4 regions of the Pseudomonas sp. NyZ480 genome follow, and region 3 is predicted to be linked to each of the others. Evidence: predicted binding sites of a transcription regulator. Region 3 holds the regulator's gene; each other region holds the start of a gene.
What was found. The regulator FliA, encoded in region 3, starts transcription of late flagellar genes. The targets are predictions, from matches to a motif close to CTAAAGTTTNNNNNNNNNNNGCCGNTAA.
Positions count from the first base shown of each region.

Region 1 (4,232 bases), 2.7 Mb from region 3:
GGCCGCTTGCCGCACCGCCGACTTGATTGCCTGCCCTGCCGCACTCTGCAAGAACTCCCCGGCCTTGTCGGCAAAACTGTCTTCATCCACCTTGGGCACCGGCGCAGGCTCCACCGGCTCACCTTTGCGTTGACTCAACATCTCGTACGCCGACTCGCGGTCGACCGGCTTGTCATAGCGTCCTAGCAACGGTGAGCCGGCGATCAAGGCACTTCGCTCGGCTGCCGTGAGCGGCCCGATCCGCGACTGCGGCGGGGCGATCAGCACGCGCTGGACCATCGCTGGCGTGCCCTTCTCCTCCAGTGTTCCCACCAAGGCCTCGCCGATACCCAGCTCGGTCAGCACAGCCAAGGTATCGAACGCAGGATTCGGCCGAAAACCATCAGCCACCGCCCGTAGCGACTTCTGCTCCTTGGCGGTGAATGCCCGCAGACCATGCTGGATGCGCAATCCCAGTTGAGCCAGCACGGCATCCGGCAGATCGCCCGGTGACTGAGTGACGAAATAAACCCCCACTCCTTTTGAGCGGATCAGCCGCACCACCTGCTCCAGCCGGTCCTGCAAAGCCTTGGGCGTATCGTTGAACAACAAGTGGGCTTCATCGAAGAACAGCGCCAGCACAGGCTTGTCGGCATCCCCACGCTCCGGCAGTTGCTCGAACAGCTCAGCCAGCAGCCATAGCAGGAAGGTCGCATACACCTTCGGCGCCTCATGCACCAGGCGGCTGGCATCGAGCAGGTGAATGCGCCCACGCCCGTCGTGGTCAGGGCGCAGCAGATCTTCGAGCTGCAAGGCTGGCTCGCCGAACAGGGCCTCGGCGCCTTGCTGCTCCAAGGTGGCCAGCCGACGCAACAGTGCCTGGGTCGAGGCGCCAGTCATCAGAGCGCTGTCTTCGCCGAGCAATTGTGGGTTGTCCTTCAAATGCCCTAGCAGAGCCTTGAGGTCCTTCAGATCCAGCAGCAACAGGCCTTCGCGGTCCGCCACCTTGAACGCGGCATACAGCGCGGCCTGTTGGCTGTCGGTCAGTTCAAGCAAGTTGCCCAGCAACAGCGGCCCCATTTCGCTGAGGGTGGTACGCAGCGGGTGACCGGACTGGCCAGCGATATCCCAGAGGCTGGTCGGATAAGCCTGTGGCGTGTGTCCCAACCAGGGCATGCCGGCAATCCGCTCGGCTACCTTGCCTTGCGGGGCCCCCATCGCCCCCAGGCCACACAGGTCACCTTTGACATCGGCCGCGAATACCGCCACCCCCGCATCGCTGAAAGCTTCCGCAAGGTGCTGAAGTGTGACGGTTTTACCCGTCCCCGTGGCCCCGGCGACCAAACCATGACGGTTGGCCAGGCGCATGGCTTGGGTGACGGGCTGGCCATCCAAACCTGCGCCGACAACTAATTGCGAAGAATCCGACATGTTCTCTCTTCCTCTACTCAAGCTTCACCCTGAATCGGCCGATACACCCATGTGATATTCGCCTTCAAAGCAGGAACAACCGAAAAAGGACTTTCCGGGATGTTGCACTGTTTGACTGCTGTATTCGTGCGAACGCCCGATAAAAACCTTAGCGGAACCGATTACGCCATGAACAAAAGCCTTCGTTTCAGCCATAAGATCCTATTGGCAGCCTCACTGATCGTGATACTCGCCTTCAGTTTGTTCACCCTCTACAACGATTACCTCCAGCGTAATGCGATCCGGGAAAATCTGGAGAATTATCTGGCTGAAATGGGCGAATCCACTTCGACCAACATTCGCAACCTGTTCGAAGGTCGCATAAAACTGGTGGAGAATCTGGCACAGAACATTGCCCAGGAACCCGCCAAGGCTGAGACCTTGATGGGCCAGAATGCCCTGACCTCCAGCTTCCTGACCGTGTACCTGGGCAAGGTCGATGGTGGTTTCAGTGTCCGCCCCAACACCAAGATGCCCGATGGCTACGATCCACGTACCCGCCCTTGGTATAAGGACGGCATGAACGCCTCCGGCGTGACGCTTACCGAACCGTACATCGACATGGCCACCAACAAGATGGTCATCGGCATCATCAACAAGGTTTCCGGCTCCGTCGGCGTGGTCGGCGGCGACCTGGACCTCGACGGCCTGGTACGGATCGTCAACTCGCTGAACTTCGGCGGCATGGGTTATGCCTTCCTGGTCAACGATCAAGGCAAGATCCTGGTTCACCCGGACAAAGAGCTGGTGATGAAGTCGCTGTCGGACCTGTTCCCGCAAAAGACCCCCAAGCTGTCCGGTGAACTGACCGAAGTCGATACCGACGGTCAGGCGCGCTTGCTGACCTTCACGCCGATCAAAGGCCTGCCATCGGCCAACTGGTACATCGGCCTGTCGGTGGACAAGCAAAAAGCCTTCGCCATGCTGAGCACTTTCCGCACCTCGGCGGTCATCGCCACGGTCGTTGCCGTGGTGATCATCATCGGTCTGCTCGGCCTGCTGATCCGCGCACTCATGCAGCCGCTGCACACCATGACCCGAGCGATGGAAGACATCGCCGAAGGCGAAGGCGACCTGACCAAGCGGCTGAAAATCCACAGCCACGACGAGTTCGGTATTCTGGGTACCGCCTTCAACCGCTTCGTCGAGCGTATCCACAGCTCGATCCGCGAAGTGTCCTCGGCCACCGAGCAGGTCAATGAAGTAGCCCTTCGGGTCATCAGCGCATCGAACTCGTCGATGGCCAACTCCGACGAACAGTCCAACCGCACCAACAGCGTCGCCGCCGCCATCAACGAACTGGGTGCTGCCGCCCAGGAGATCGCTGGCAATGCGGCCCAAGCCTCGCAACACGCCAGCTCGGCTCGCCTGCTGGCCGAGGAAGGCCAGCAAGTAGTGGAGCGCAACATCGAGGCGATGAACCGCCTGTCCGACCTGATCGTCAGCTCCAGCGCGCACATCGAGACCCTCAACAGCAAGACCGTCAACATCGGCCAGATTCTCGAAGTCATCACCAGTATCTCCCAGCAGACCAACCTGCTGGCACTCAACGCCGCGATCGAGGCTGCCCGCGCCGGCGAGGCTGGCCGAGGCTTTGCCGTGGTAGCCGATGAAGTGCGCAACCTGGCCCACCGCACGCAGGAATCGGCGCAGCAGGTCCAGACCATGATCGAGGAACTGCAGATCGGTGCCCGCGAATCGGTGGAGACCATGGGCCAAAGCCAGCGCCACAGCCAGGACAGCATGGAGATCGCCAACCAGGCCGGCGAGCGTCTGGACAGCGTGACCGTGCGCATCAGCGAGATCGACGGCATGAACCAGTCGGTGGCCACTGCCACCGAGGAACAGACCGCCGTGGTCGATTCGATCAACATGGACATCAACGAAATCAACATGCTCAACCAGGAAGGCGTCGAAAACCTCCAGGCCACCCTGCGTGCATGCTCTGACCTGGAGCAGCAAGCGAGCCGCCTCAAGCATCTGGTCGGCACGTTCCGCATCTGACCGCACGCCACAGGAGCAGGCAGTCCGCCTGCCTGCTCCTGTCGTTCGAAGCTATCCCGCCAAGCCCCCTACCCCGATCGAACAAACTATTCTTCAGGAAGGTCAACCTTTAGGCGCGTCATCGCCGGCCCGTTGCAGCCGGATGACAGACCCGAAGACGATCCCGGAGGGATGCTGATCGTGCACATTGCTGACATCACCATGTTCTACGCCCCGGCCAGCGGCGGCGTACGTACCTATCTTGATGCCAAACACCATCGACTCGACGCCATTGCAGGCGTGCGCCACAGTCTCTTGATCCCCGGCGCCAGCGCCAGCCACGACAACGGCATCTATCAGGTGCCCGCTCCTCCCCTGCCGTTTGGCAACGGCTACCGCTTCCCGGTGCGCCTGGCCCCTTGGTGCAACGTGCTTCGCCGCCTCAAGCCCGACCTGATCGAGGTGGGCGACCCCTACCTGACCGCCTGGGCAGCCCTGGAAGCGCGGCGCAAGCTCAACGTGCCGGTGATCGGTTTCTATCATTCCGATCTCCCCTTGCTGGTCAGCAATCGGATGGGCAACTGGTTCACCCCCAATGTCGAAGCCTATGTCAGCAAGCTGTATGGCAACTTCGACCGGGTGCTGGCTCCCAGCCAAGTCATGGCCGACAAACTGCGCCGCCTGGGGGTTAAACAAGTTCATGTACAGCCTCTGGGCGTCGACCTGTCGACCTTCCACCCTGGGCACCGTGATCCGCATCTGAAAGCCAGACTGGGGATTCCCGACACCAGCCGCCTGCT
Region 1 covers NZ_CP120626.1:1,067,192-1,071,423, reverse strand. Annotated here, with positions in the region: gene P3R38_RS04840 (helicase HerA-like domain-containing protein) at 1-1,410, opposite strand, end outside; gene P3R38_RS04835 (methyl-accepting chemotaxis protein) at 1,579-3,453, shown strand; gene P3R38_RS04830 (glycosyltransferase family 1 protein) at 3,625-4,232, shown strand, end outside.
Region 1: the regulator FliA is predicted to act here: its motif matches at 1,526-1,553, upstream of P3R38_RS04835 (methyl-accepting chemotaxis protein).

Region 2 (4,232 bases), 850 kb from region 3:
CGGCGATGAGCTCAAGGCCGGACATCGGCGATCCTTGGAATGGGAGGGGGCGCGATTGTAGCCCGTGGGGGGCGATGAGTGACAAGGCTTTGTGAACCGCTTGGCTGCCGGCTCTGACCGAACAACGAAAGCTCATCGATTCGAAGAAGCTGCGGGGGCGCGGGCGTAGCCTGCGATCGAGGGCATAGCCCTCGCATCAGTCCCTGTCGGGGCCGCCTCGCGGCCCTTCGCAGACGCGGTTCAAACCCTGAATTGACGCAGCAGCTGCTCCAGCTCCTCGCTCAAGCGGGCCAGTGCCTCCCCAGCATCGCTCGACTGGCGGGCAGCGTCGGCGGTCTGCTGTGACAAACCGGCAGTATCCAGCACGTTGCGGTTGATTTCCTCGACGACATGCGACTGCTGCAAGGTGGCACTGGCGATGGAGGCATTGAGTGCGGTGAGGTTGTGCAGCGCGTGGCTGATCGCATCCAGGCTGGTGCCGGCTTCTCGGGCCTGCTGAACCGTCTGGCGGGAGGCCTCGCTGCTGGTGTCGATGGCTTTGACCGCGGCATCCGACTGGCCCTGCAAATGCTCGATCATGGTATGGATTTCCGCGGTCGACTGAGCCGTGCGCTGGGCCAGCAGGCGCACTTCGTCGGCAACCACGGCAAAACCACGGCCTTGTTCGCCCGCGCGGGCTGCCTCGATCGCAGCATTCAGGGCCAGCAGGTTGGTCTGCTCGGCGATCGAGCGGATCACATCGAGTACACCGCCGATCTTGCTGCTGTGCCCGGCCAGTTCCCGGATCACCTGCACGGCCTGATCGATGGTCTGTGACAGGCTGTCGATCTGCTGCAGGCTGCCGTGAATCGCTTGCTGGCCATGCTCCACCTGCTGTTGCGCAGCGCGCATCTCGCCGGCCGCTTGCTCGGCGGTCTTGGCCACGTCCTGCACGGCGTAAGTGACTTCGTTCACGGCAGTCGCCACCTGGTCCATCTGCAGCGACTGCTGGGCGCTGCGCTGTTGCGCGGCTCCAGCATTGTCACCGACTTGTCCTGCGGACTGGGCCAAGGCATGGGCGGCACCTTGCAGTTGGCCGACGACCCCCTGCAATTTGCCGTTGAAGCGGTTGAAATGCTCGCCCAGGTGGGTGATCTCGTCACGGCCGTGGGTGTCCAGACGCCGGGTCAGGTCGCTCTCGCCACTGGCAATATTGCCCATGGCTTGAACGGCTTCCTGCAGTGGGCGGGCAATGCTGCGGGCAATGAGCATCACCACAAGCGCCATCAACAGGGCGATGCCCAGGCCGACCAGGGTGGCGTCGCGCAACTGACGGGCGAATTCGGCCTGCACATCGTCGACGTACACACCCGAACCGATGATCCAGCCCCAAGGCTTGAACAATTGAATGTAGGAGGTCTTGGCCACCGGATCGGTGGCGCCCGGCTTGGGCCAGCGGTAGTTGACCGGGCCTGCGCCCTGGCTGCGGGCGAGGGCGACCATTTCGTTGAAAACGGCGAAACCGTCTGGGTCTCGGATGGCCGAAAGGTCCTGGCCATCGAGTTTGGGGTTGGCCGGGTGCATGATCATTTTCGGCCCCAGGTCGTTGATCCAGAAGTAGTCATTCTGGTCATAGCGCAGCCCACGCACCACTTGCAGGGCCTGCTGTTGGGCCGCCTCGCGGCTGAGGCTTCCGGCAGCCTCCAGCCCCTGGTAGTAGGCCAGCACACCTGCGGCAGTCTGGACCACATGGCGGGTCTTCTCCGCCTTGGCCTGGTAAAGGTCGCCGTGGATCTGGCGCAGCATCAACAAGCCCAGCACTACCAGCATTGCCACGGCCACCAGCAGTATCAGCCACAAGCGGCGGCTGATCGACATCGACCTCAAGGTCTTCATGAAGGTTACTCCCGCGTTTTTCTTGTTATTCAGGTGCATCCAAACACGCTTTGCCGTCGCCCCCCACTCGACTAATGGCTAAGTGCTAGATCCGGGCTACTCTGCCGCTGTTCAGGCAAGCGATCGCAGGGCGTCTCTGTTAGGATTTCGGCCGCCCAAGATGAAACCTTTAGGCAGCGTGAACTTTTCGACTGGCATTGCCACCAACAGTCGCTGTAAAACAGCCGCGCCGCGTGCGGCAAATCACAAGCAAATCAAGAACTAGGGGCCTGCACAGAGCAGTGCTCCACCCGGGGGAACGATGGATTTTTGGACTGCCTTCCAGGCAATCATCTTAGGTGTGGTCGAGGGACTCACGGAGTTTCTGCCGATTTCCAGTACCGGCCACCAGATTATCGTCGCCGACCTGATCGGCTTCGGTGGCGAGCGGGCCATGGCGTTCAACATCATCATCCAGTTGGCGGCGATCCTGGCGGTGGTCTGGGAATTCCGACGCAAGATCCTCGATGTGGTCTTTGGGCTGACCCGCCAGCCCACCGCGCGACGCTTCACCGGTAACCTGCTGCTGGCCTTCCTGCCTGCGGTGGTGCTCGGTGTGTTGTTCGCCGACCTGATTCATGAATACCTGTTCAACCCGATCACCGTGGCTGCTGCGCTGGTGGTCGGTGGGTTCATCATGCTGTGGGCCGAGCGCCGCGACCACCGCGTCGAGGTCGATCACGTCGACGACATGCGCTGGAGCCATGCGCTGAAAATCGGCTTCATCCAGTGCCTGGCCATGATCCCCGGCACTTCCCGCTCCGGTTCGACCATCATCGGCGGCTTGATCTTCGGTCTGTCGCGCAAGGCCGCTACCGAGTTCTCCTTCTTCCTGGCCATGCCCACCATGGTGGGGGCGGCGGTGTATTCAGGCTACAAGTACCGCGATCTGTTCCAGCCCAGCGACTTGCCAGTCTTCGCCATCGGCTTCGTGACTTCGTTCATTTTCGCCATGATCGCCGTGCGAGGCTTGTTGAAGTTCATCGCCAATCACAGCTATGCAGTGTTCGCCTGGTACCGCATTGCCTTTGGCCTGCTGATTCTGGCCACCTGGCAGTTCGGCTGGGTCGACTGGTCGACGGCGCACGGCTGATATGGCACGCACGCAAGCCAAGGGGCAGTATGGCGCCGCTCGTGAGGAGGGGGTACGCCATGCCCGCTTCAAGCTGCTGGTTTTGGGCGCATTGTGCCTGCTGCCAGGAATTGGCGTGGCCCAGATGGCTTGGGGTGGGCAAGCCTGGTGGCCGCTAGCCGTCTATCCGGCGGCGAGCTTGATCTGCCTGCTGCTGTACTGGCAGGACAAGCACCAGGCGCGCGCCCAAGCCTGGCGTACGCCTGAGAAGGTGTTGCATGTCAGCGAGCTTCTAGGGGGCTGGCCTGGAGCACTGGTGGCCCAACAACTGTTTCGGCACAAGACTCGGAAGGTTTCCTACCAGCTGGTGTTCTGGGGCATCGTGCTGCTGCACCAGGTATTCTGGGTGGATTACCTGTTCCTGAATCAGCAGCTTTTCTCGTTGTTTTGATGGCGGCGTTGCCGGGGGCTGCTTGCAGCCCTTTCGCGACCCAAGGTCGCTCCTCCAGGGGCGCGTCCTTCTTGAAGTCGTCGCGTTACCTGGAGCCTCGGCTTGCCAGCGATCGGTTCACATCACCAGGCCAACCTGCAGCCGTTTTGGCAGGCGTTTCACCACTAGCTGGTGCGAGCGTTGCAGCAAATCGCACAGCTCATCCCGGCCCATGGGGTAGGGTGGCGCCATGCTGATCCACTTTGCCCGCGCCAGGTAAGGTGCCGGGCGGACGCCGGGTCGGTCGCAGTAGCCCAGAAAGATGTCGTCCGCCACCTTGAACGACAGCCCTGCACCGGCCAGATCCAGCACCGCGAACATCTTGTTACCGGCTACCGAAAACACCCGGACACCCCCCCACTTGTAGTCTTCCCGTGCACCCGGCAAGCCCAGGCAGAAGGTCACGACCTGGTCTTCGGTCATGTGCTGCCTAGACATAACGTTCCCCACAGGCCTCGAACGACGCCGCCAGATGATCGATCCAGGCCCGTACCGCTGGAAGCAGACCCCGCCGGTGAGGGTACACCGCCTGCAGATAGCCACCAGGCAGCGACCAGTCGGGCAGCAGCCTGACCAGTTCGCCTCGTTCAAGCTGTTCCTCACAGAACATGCTTGGCAAGGCCGAGAAGCCGAGCCCGGCGCGGACGGCTGCGCTTCGCACCACGAAGTCGTCGATGGCCAGGCGCGGCTCCAGCGCAATCTCCTGCTGTTGGCCGTTTGGGCCGTGCAGACGAAAGTGCACCAGCCTGTCGGCCT
Region 2 covers NZ_CP120626.1:2,940,851-2,945,082, reverse strand. Annotated here, with positions in the region: gene pnuC (nicotinamide riboside transporter PnuC) at 1-25, opposite strand, end outside; gene P3R38_RS13450 (methyl-accepting chemotaxis protein) at 241-1,875, opposite strand; gene P3R38_RS13445 (undecaprenyl-diphosphate phosphatase) at 2,177-3,007, shown strand; gene P3R38_RS13440 (DUF1294 domain-containing protein) at 3,009-3,437, shown strand; gene P3R38_RS13435 (MmcQ/YjbR family DNA-binding protein) at 3,555-3,914, opposite strand; gene P3R38_RS13430 (LysR substrate-binding domain-containing protein) at 3,907-4,232, opposite strand, start outside.
Region 2: the regulator FliA is predicted to act here: its motif matches at 2,021-2,048, upstream of P3R38_RS13450 (methyl-accepting chemotaxis protein).

Region 3 (4,232 bases):
CGGCGCTATGCGTCAGGAAACTGTCGACGCGCTTGACCAGCTCACGAAACTCCGGTGCTGCCACCTCGCGGCGCATGAACCGTTGCCAGTCAACGCTCAGGGCCTGGGCCTCGGCGGACAGCTCGTTGAGTACCGGCGTGCTCTGCTCCACCAGGTCCATGGTGCGGTTGGCCGCACCCTCGGTGAGTTTGACCACGTAGGACAGGCGCTCGGTGGCGTCGGTGATCTGCGAGACCTCCTCGGCCTGCGGCATGCGCGGGTCGATCTGGAAGCTGACGATCGCGCTGTGCAGCTCGCGGGTGAGCTTGCCGACTTCCTGATACAAGCCACGGTCGCGGGTCTGGTTCAGCTGATGGATCAGCTGCACCGCATCGCCGAAACGTCCCCGTTCCAGGCTCTCGACCAACTCCTCGGCATGTTTCTTCAGGGTCGATTCGAACTCGCCCAAAGACGTATGTGATGGTTCCATGGCGCCCCCCTTACGTGCCTCAGCCGTTAACGCGCTCGAAGATTTTCTCGATCTTTTCCTTGAGCACTTGGGCAGTGAAAGGCTTGACCACGTAGCCATTGACGCCGGCCTGGGCCGCTTCGATGATCTGGTCGCGCTTGGCTTCGGCGGTCACCATCAGCACCGGCATCCCCTTGAGGCGATCATGGGCGCGCACTTTGCGCAACAGGTCGATCCCGGACATGCCCGGCATGTTCCAGTCGGTCACCAGGAAATCGTAATGGCCACTTTCGAGCATCGGCAGCGCCGTGGTGCCGTCGTCGGCTTCATCGGTATTGGTGAAACCCAGATCACGCAACAGGTTCTTGATGATCCGCCGCATCGTCGAAAAGTCGTCAACGATGAGGATTTTCATGTCTTTGTTCAATTAGACCTCCAAGCAGTCTCAAACGCGCTCGGCCCCGAGCACGCATTCAATCAATTCGGTACAACGTGAAACGACTGCAACGACCCCAGGCTCAACGTGCCCGCCATTCCCCAAGACGACTGCGCAGGCGCGCCGCGCATTGGCTGTGCAGCTGGCTGACACGCGATTCGCTGACCCCAAGCACCTCACCGATTTCCTTGAGGTTCAGCTCTTCGTCGTAGTACAGCGCCAGCACCAGCCGCTCACGCTCCGGCAAGTTGGCGATCGCATCGGTCAGGGCAGCCTGGAAGCGTTCGTCCTCCAGATCGCGCGACGGCTCGATCTGGCCGCTGGCCCCATCCTCGTGCAACCCTTCGTGCTCGCCGTCCTGCAACAGGTCGTCGAAGCTGAACAGGCGACTGCCCAGGGTATCGTTCAAAATCCCGTAGTAATCATCGAGACTCAATTGAAGTTCGGCAGCAACTTCGTGATCTTTAGCGTCGCGACCTGTTCTGGCTTCAACAGACCGCATCGCGTCACTGACCATGCGCGTGTTTCGGTGCACGGAACGCGGCGCCCAATCGCCCTTGCGCACCTCGTCGAGCATCGCGCCACGGATTCGAATACCCGCATAGGTTTCGAAGCTTGCGCCCTTGCTGGCGTCGTATTTGTTGGCCACTTCCAGGAGGCCGATCATGCCGGCCTGGATCAGGTCCTCCACCTGGACATTGGCTGGCAGACGGGCCAGCAGGTGGTAGGCGATGCGTTTGACCAGTGGCGCATACCGCTCCACCAGTTCGTACTGGGCATCCTTGGACGCCCTGCTGTACATCTTGAAACCGCTCGCGTTCATAGGACCGGCCCTGCGCTGGTGGGCTGCACCAGACGCTCGACGAAGAATTCCAGGTGCCCGCGGGGGTTGGCCGGCAGCGGCCAGCTGTCGACCTTCTGCGCAATGGCCTTGAACGCCAGGGCGCACTTGGACCGCGGGAAGGCTTCATACACGGCGCGCTGTTTCTGAACTGCCTTGCGCACGCATTCGTCATACGGCACGGCGCCGACGTATTGTAGGGCGACGTCAAGGAAGCGATCGGTGACCTTGGTCAACTTGGCGAACAGATTGCGCCCTTCCTGCGGGCTCTGCGCCATGTTGGCCAGCACACGGAAACGGTTCATGCCGTAGTCACGGTTGAGCAGCTTGATCAGCGCGTAGGCGTCGGTGATCGAGGTCGGCTCGTCACACACCACCAGCAGCACTTCCTGGGCGGCGCGCACGAAGCTGACTACCGAGTCACCAATACCCGCAGCAGTGTCGATCACCAGCACGTCGAGGTTGTCGCCGATCTCGCTGAATGCCTGGATAAGCCCTGCATGCTGGGCAGGCGCCAGGTGCACCATGCTCTGCGTGCCTGAGGCCGCTGGCACGATCCGCACACCGCCTGGGCCTTGCAGCAGGACATCGCGCAGCTCGCAACGCCCCTCGATCACATCGGCCAGGGTGCGCTTGGGCGTCAGGCCCAGCAGTACGTCGACATTGGCAAGGCCCAGGTCGGCGTCCAGCAGCATGACCCGCCGACCAAGCTCAGCCAGCGCCAGGGACAGGTTCACTGAAACGTTAGTCTTGCCGACGCCACCTTTGCCACCGGTTACGGCGATCACCTGTACGGGATGCATGCTACCCATGTCTGTTGTTTACCTTGTCTCGCTTGGACCCAAACCCCACGGGAGGCAATTCTGCGGGCCCCTTGGTGTAGGTACTGTGCACACGCTGCATCATCAACCCGCTCGCCGAGGGTTGTGATAGAGATCAGCGAACATGTCGGCCATGGCCTCTTCGCTGGGCTCGTCCTGCAACTGCACACTGACCGCGCGGCTGACCAACTGGTGCGCGCGCGGCAGGTGCAGGTCGTCAGGAATGCGCGGGCCATCGGTAAGGTAGGCCACGGGCAGTTCATGACTGATGGCAAGGCTCAGCACATCACCGAGGCTGGCCGTTTCATCGAGTTTGGTCAGGATACAACCGGCCAGCCCGCAGCGCTTGTAGCTGTGGTAGGCGGCGGTCAGCACCTGCTTCTGGCTGGTGGTTGCCAATACCAGGTAGTTCTTGGCGGCAATGCCACGACCGGCCAGGGTTTCCAGTTGCATGCGCAGGGCCGGGTCGCTGGCTTGCAGGCCGGCGGTGTCGATCAACACCACGCGCTTGCGCAACAGCGGCTCCAGCGCCTGGGCCAGCGACTGGCCTGGATCGACGTAGGTCACCGGTACATTGAGGATACGACCCAAGGTCTTGAGCTGCTCCTGCGCGCCGATACGGAAGCTGTCCATGCTCACCAGCGCCAGGTTCTGCGGGCCGTACTTGAGCACGTAGCGGGCGGCCAGCTTGGCCAGGGTGGTGGTCTTGCCCATGCCGGCCGGGCCGACCATGGCGATGACACCGCCCTCCTCGATCGGCTCGACCTCGGGCACTTCGATCATCCGTGCCAAGTGCGCCAGCAGCATGCGCCAAGCCTGGCGCGGCTCTTCGATTTCGCCCGTCAGATCCAGCAGCTCGCGAGCGATCGGACCGGACAGGCCAATACGCTGCAGTCGACGCCAGAGGTTGGCCTGCTGCGGCTTGCTGCCCTGCAACTGGCTCCAGGCCAGCGAGCCAAGCTGCACTTCCAGCAGCTCGCGCAGCCCCGACAGCTCCGAGCGCATGGCATCGAACAAACGCGGGTCGACCGGCGCCGGCGCAGGTGCCGCGGCAGGGGCCGGCATGTCGACGTGAGGCTCGATCAAAGGCTCCGAGGCAGTCAACGACTGCCCGGCGAACAATTGGCGATTGCCTTCGGCTGTGTCATCACGGTTGTCCAGCTCAGCCTGGACGTTGGCAATGCGCGACTGGGTCTTGCGCAGCTCTTGCTCAAGCTCGGCATTGGGCACACGCGGAGCCAGGGCCGACAGTTTGTAGTCCAGCGCAGCCGTCAGTTCGACACCACCGGCAATACGGCGGTTACCGATGATGGCGGCATCGGAGCCAAGCTCATCCCGGACCAGCTTCATGGCCTGACGCATATCGGCGGCGAAAAAACGCTTAACTTGCATAACCCACTACCTCAGCCGTTAGGGCCCACAGTGGCAACGATGGTGACTTGCTTGTTATCCGGTATTTCCTGATACGCCAGAACATGCAAATTCGGTACAGCCAGACGACCGAAGCGCGACAGCATGGCTCGGATCGGGCCCGCTACCAGGAGGATGGCCGGCAGGCCTTGCATCTCTTGGCGCTGGGCAGCTTCGATCAACGAACGCTGCAGCTTTTCGGCCATGCTCGGTTCCAGAAGAACACCGTCTTCCTGACCTTGTCCGGCCCTTTGCAGACTATTGAGCAAAATCTGT
Region 3 covers NZ_CP120626.1:3,791,284-3,795,515, forward strand. Annotated here, with positions in the region: gene P3R38_RS17350 (protein phosphatase CheZ) at 1-469, opposite strand, end outside; gene P3R38_RS17355 (chemotaxis response regulator CheY) at 489-863, opposite strand; gene fliA (RNA polymerase sigma factor FliA) at 967-1,707, opposite strand; gene fleN (flagellar synthesis regulator FleN) at 1,704-2,537, opposite strand; gene flhF (flagellar biosynthesis protein FlhF) at 2,631-3,938, opposite strand; gene flhA (flagellar biosynthesis protein FlhA) at 3,950-4,232, opposite strand, start outside.

Region 4 (4,232 bases), 940 kb from region 3:
CCGGCCAGGCTCTCGGAGTCCTGACGGGCGGCTTGGGCCAGCTCGGCCACCAGTTGCGCATCGCCATGGATCTGGCTGATGTGGCGGTTGATGTCCTCTGCCACTTGGTGCTGCTCTTCCGCTGCCGTCGCGATCTGGGTATTCATGTCGCGGATGATGTCCACCGACTCGCGAATCTGGCCAAAGCTGTCGCGGGCCAGCCCGATCCGGCTGACCGACTGCTGCGACACCTCCAGGCTGGCGTGCATCTGCTCGGCCACCTCGGCGGTACGGCTGGCCAGGTTGCCCAGCAGGCCGTCGATCTCAGCGGTGGAATCGGCGGTGCGCTTGGCCAGGGCCCGTACTTCGTCGGCGACCACGGCGAAACCACGGCCCTGCTCGCCGGCACGCGCGGCCTCGATGGCGGCGTTGAGGGCCAGCAGGTTGGTCTGCTCGGCAATCGAGCGGATGGTGCCGAGGATCGACTGAATGGCGTTGCTGTCACGCTCCAGTTGCTGGATCGACTGCGCCGACTGCTCGATCTCCTGGCTCAGGCGATCGACGCTGTGCACCGCCGCATCGATCTGCTGCTGGCCTTCACGCGCTTGCTGCTGGCCGCTGTCGGCCGATTGCGCGGCCTGGCTGCACGAGCGGGCCACTTCGTTGGCGGTCGCGACCATTTCGTGGAAGGCGGTGGACACCATGTCCACGGCTTCACGCTGGCGCCCGGCGGCTTCGGCCATGTCGCTGGAAACCCGGGTGGAACTGCTGGAGGTGCTGAGAATCTTGGCGGCGGCGGCACCGATGTGCTGAATCAGGCTGCGGATCGCGCCGAGGAACTGGTTGAACCAGCTGGCCAGTTGTGCGGTTTCGTCGCGGCCGCGGATTTCCAGGTTCCGGGTCAGGTCGCCTTCGCCCTGGGCGATGTCTTCCAGACCGCTGGTCACGCTGTTGATCGGGCGCACGATGAGCTTGGCGAACGCCGCGCCGACGACCGCGAACAGCGCCGCCAGCACCAGGGCGATGGTGCCGATCAGCCAAGTCAGGCGGGTAGTGGTCTGCATCACTTCGCTTTGTTCGATCAGGCCGATGAAAGTCCAGCCCAGCTTTTCGTCCGGGTAGACGTTGGCCATGTAGCGGGTGCCGTTGAGCTCGATCTCCACCAGGCCTTTGCCGGCCTTGGCCAGTTCGGCGTAGCCGTCACCAAAGCTGGCCAGTTGTTTGAAGTTGTGGCTGGCATCGCGCGGGTCGACCATCACGTTACCGTTGCTTTCCACCAGCATCAGGTAACCGCTTTCGCCCACTTTGATCTGCTTGACGATCTCGGTCAGGCCTTTGAGCGAGACGTCGATGTTGACCACACCGCCTGGGTTGCCCAGTTTGTTGGCGACAGCGCGTACGGTGCTGACCAGCACGGCATCGTCGGGAGCCCAGTAATAGGCCCCGGTGCGTACGGTCTTGCCGGGGTTGGCCATGGCCTGCTGGTACCACGGGCGTGGGCGTGGGTCGTAGTTGACGAACTTCTGGCCGGCAGGCCAACCGACATAGCCGCCGTCGCTGACGCCGTAGGAGATGTAGGCGTAGCCAGGGTGAGCGTCAGCCAGACGGGTGAAAAAGTCGAGCAGCTGCTGCGCCTGTGCACCCAGTTCATAGGACGGATTGGCACTCATGAACTTGTTCAGCTCGTTACCGGTCGCGGCTACCATGGGCTGCGCGGCCAGAAACTCCACGTTTTGGTCGATGCCCTGGAAGAAGATATTCATCGCATTGCTGACCTGGCGGATTTCCCGGCTACTGCCGTCGAGGAAACCTTCGCGGGCTTCGCCTCGCAGGTTCAGGACCACTAACGTGGCTACCAGCACAATGGGCAAGGCGGCGATGACCGCGAATGCCCAGGTCAGTTTCTGTTTGATGTTCATCGACGCTCCCGGAATTTTTTTCTTTATCGACACACGAGGCAGTAAGCGTTGTATCGGCAGGAGCGTCGGCTTTTTGAGGGGAAACCCCCGTATTTATTGGATAAAGTCGTATTTGGCGACTATTCGGTCGGGTTTAGGCTAATATGGCATACCAAAATGCCAGCAGCGGTGTGCTTTCAGGGGCAGCAAGCGCCACCGTTGGCCAGATCCTTGAGTATTGGGCAGTCTGGCCGGTCGTCGCCCTGGCAGTGCGCGACCAGCTCATCGAGGGTATCGCGCAGGCTGACCAACTCTTCGATCCGGCGGTTCAGTTCGTCGATGTGTTGCATGGCCAGGGCCTTCACATCGGCACTGGCGCGTTGGCGGTCCTGCCACAGGGTCAGCAGCTTGGCGACTTCGTCTAGCGAGAAGCCCAGGTCGCGTGAGCGTTTGATGAAGGCCAGGCGGTGCAGGTCGTCCTGGTGGTACAGGCGATAGCCACTGTCGCTGCGGGTAGCGGGCTTGAGCAGGCCGATGGACTCGTAGTAGCGAATCATCTTGGTGCTGAGCCCGCTGCGGCGGGCGGCCTGGCCGATGTTCATGGGGCCTCCTGCGAGGTGGTGGTGGGTTTCCAGGTTTTCAGCCAAAGGGCATTGCTGACCACGCTGACGCTCGACAGCGCCATGGCGGCGCCGGCCAGTACCGGATTGAGGTAGCCCAGCGCTGCCAGCGGAATGCCGATGAGGTTGTAGATAAAGGCCCAGAACAGGTTCTGGCGAATCTTGGCGTAGGTCTTGCGGCTGATTTCCAGGGCAGCGGGCACCAGGCGCGGGTCGCCACGCATCAAGGTGATGCCGGCCGCCTGCATGGCGACATCGGTGCCACCGCCCATGGCGATGCCGATATCGGCGGCGGCCAGGGCCGGCGCGTCGTTGATGCCATCGCCTACCATCGCCACCACGCCATCCTGCTTGAGTGCGGCGACAGTGGCGGCTTTGTCGGCTGGCAGCACTTCGGCGTGAACGTCATCGATGCCAAGGGCAGCGGCGACCACTTTGGCGCTGCCACGGTTATCACCGGTCAGCAAATGGCTGCTGATGTGGCGTGCCCGTAGGGCCGCGACGGCCTGTTCGGCGCCGGGCTTGAGGCTGTCACCGAAGGCGAACAGGCCAATGACACGGGGCTGTTCGCCGCGCTCGATGAGCCACGACAAGGTACGGCCTTCGGTTTCCCAAGCCTGGGCCTGGGTGGCCAGTGCGCCGGGCTGCAGGCCGCTTTCATCGAGCAGGCGTCGGTTACCCAGGGCCAGTTCGCGGCCTTGTACCTGCCCGGCGATACCGCGCCCGGTCAGGGACTGGCTGTTGGTCACTGTCGGAACATCCAGATTCTGCTCGGCGCAGGCCTGCAGCACAGCCTTGGCCAAGGGGTGTTCGCTGCCGCGTTGCAGGGCGCCGGCCAGGCGGTGCAGTTCTGCGCTGTCCCCGACCAGCGCCTGGCTGTGGACGACACGGGGGCTGCCGGATGTCAGGGTGCCGGTCTTGTCGAACACCACGCGGTTGACCGCATGGGCACGCTCCAGGGCTTCGGCGTCTTTGATCAGGATGCCATTTCGGGCAGCGACACCGGTGCCGGCCATGATCGCCGCTGGCGTGGCCAGGCCCAAGGCGCAAGGGCAGGCGATGACCAGCACCGCGACGGCATTGATCAGCGCGGTTTCCAGCGGCGCACCGGCCAACCACCAGCCCACCAGCGTGATCAGTGCCAGCACCAGCACCGCTGGGACGAACACCTGGCTGACGCGGTCCACCAGCTTCTGTATAGGGGCCTTGGCCGCCTGGGCGTCTTCGACCAGACGGATGATCCGGGCCAGTACGGTTTCCGTGCCCAGTGCCTGGGTGCGTACCAGCAAGCGGCCTTCACCGTTGATGGCACCTCCGGTGACTGTATCGCCTGGCTGTTTGGGCACCGGCAGGCTTTCGCCACTGATCAGGGCCTCGTCGGCATGGCTGCTGCCGTCCTCCACCAGGCCATCGACCGGGAAGCGTTCGCCAGGTTTGACCACGACCAGGTCGTCGATGCGCAACTGGTCGATAGCCACGTCTTGCTCCAGGCCATCGACCCATCGTACGGCGCGGTCGGGGCGCAAGGCTTCGAGGGCGCGGATGGCGCTGGCGGTCTGGCGTTTGGCGCGGCTTTCCAGGTACTTGCCCAACAGCACTAGGGCAATCACCACCGCCGAGGCCTCGAAGTACAGATGCGGCGCCATTTCCCCCGAGGCATTCGCCCACTGGTACAGGCTCAGCCCATAACCGGCGCTGGTGCCCAGCGCCACCAGCAGGTCCATGTTGCCAGTGC
Region 4 covers NZ_CP120626.1:4,731,928-4,736,159, reverse strand. Annotated here, with positions in the region: gene P3R38_RS21730 (methyl-accepting chemotaxis protein) at 1-1,898, opposite strand, end outside; gene cueR (Cu(I)-responsive transcriptional regulator) at 2,075-2,479, opposite strand; gene P3R38_RS21720 (heavy metal translocating P-type ATPase) at 2,476-4,232, opposite strand, start outside.
Region 4: the regulator FliA is predicted to act here: its motif matches at 1,949-1,976, upstream of P3R38_RS21730 (methyl-accepting chemotaxis protein).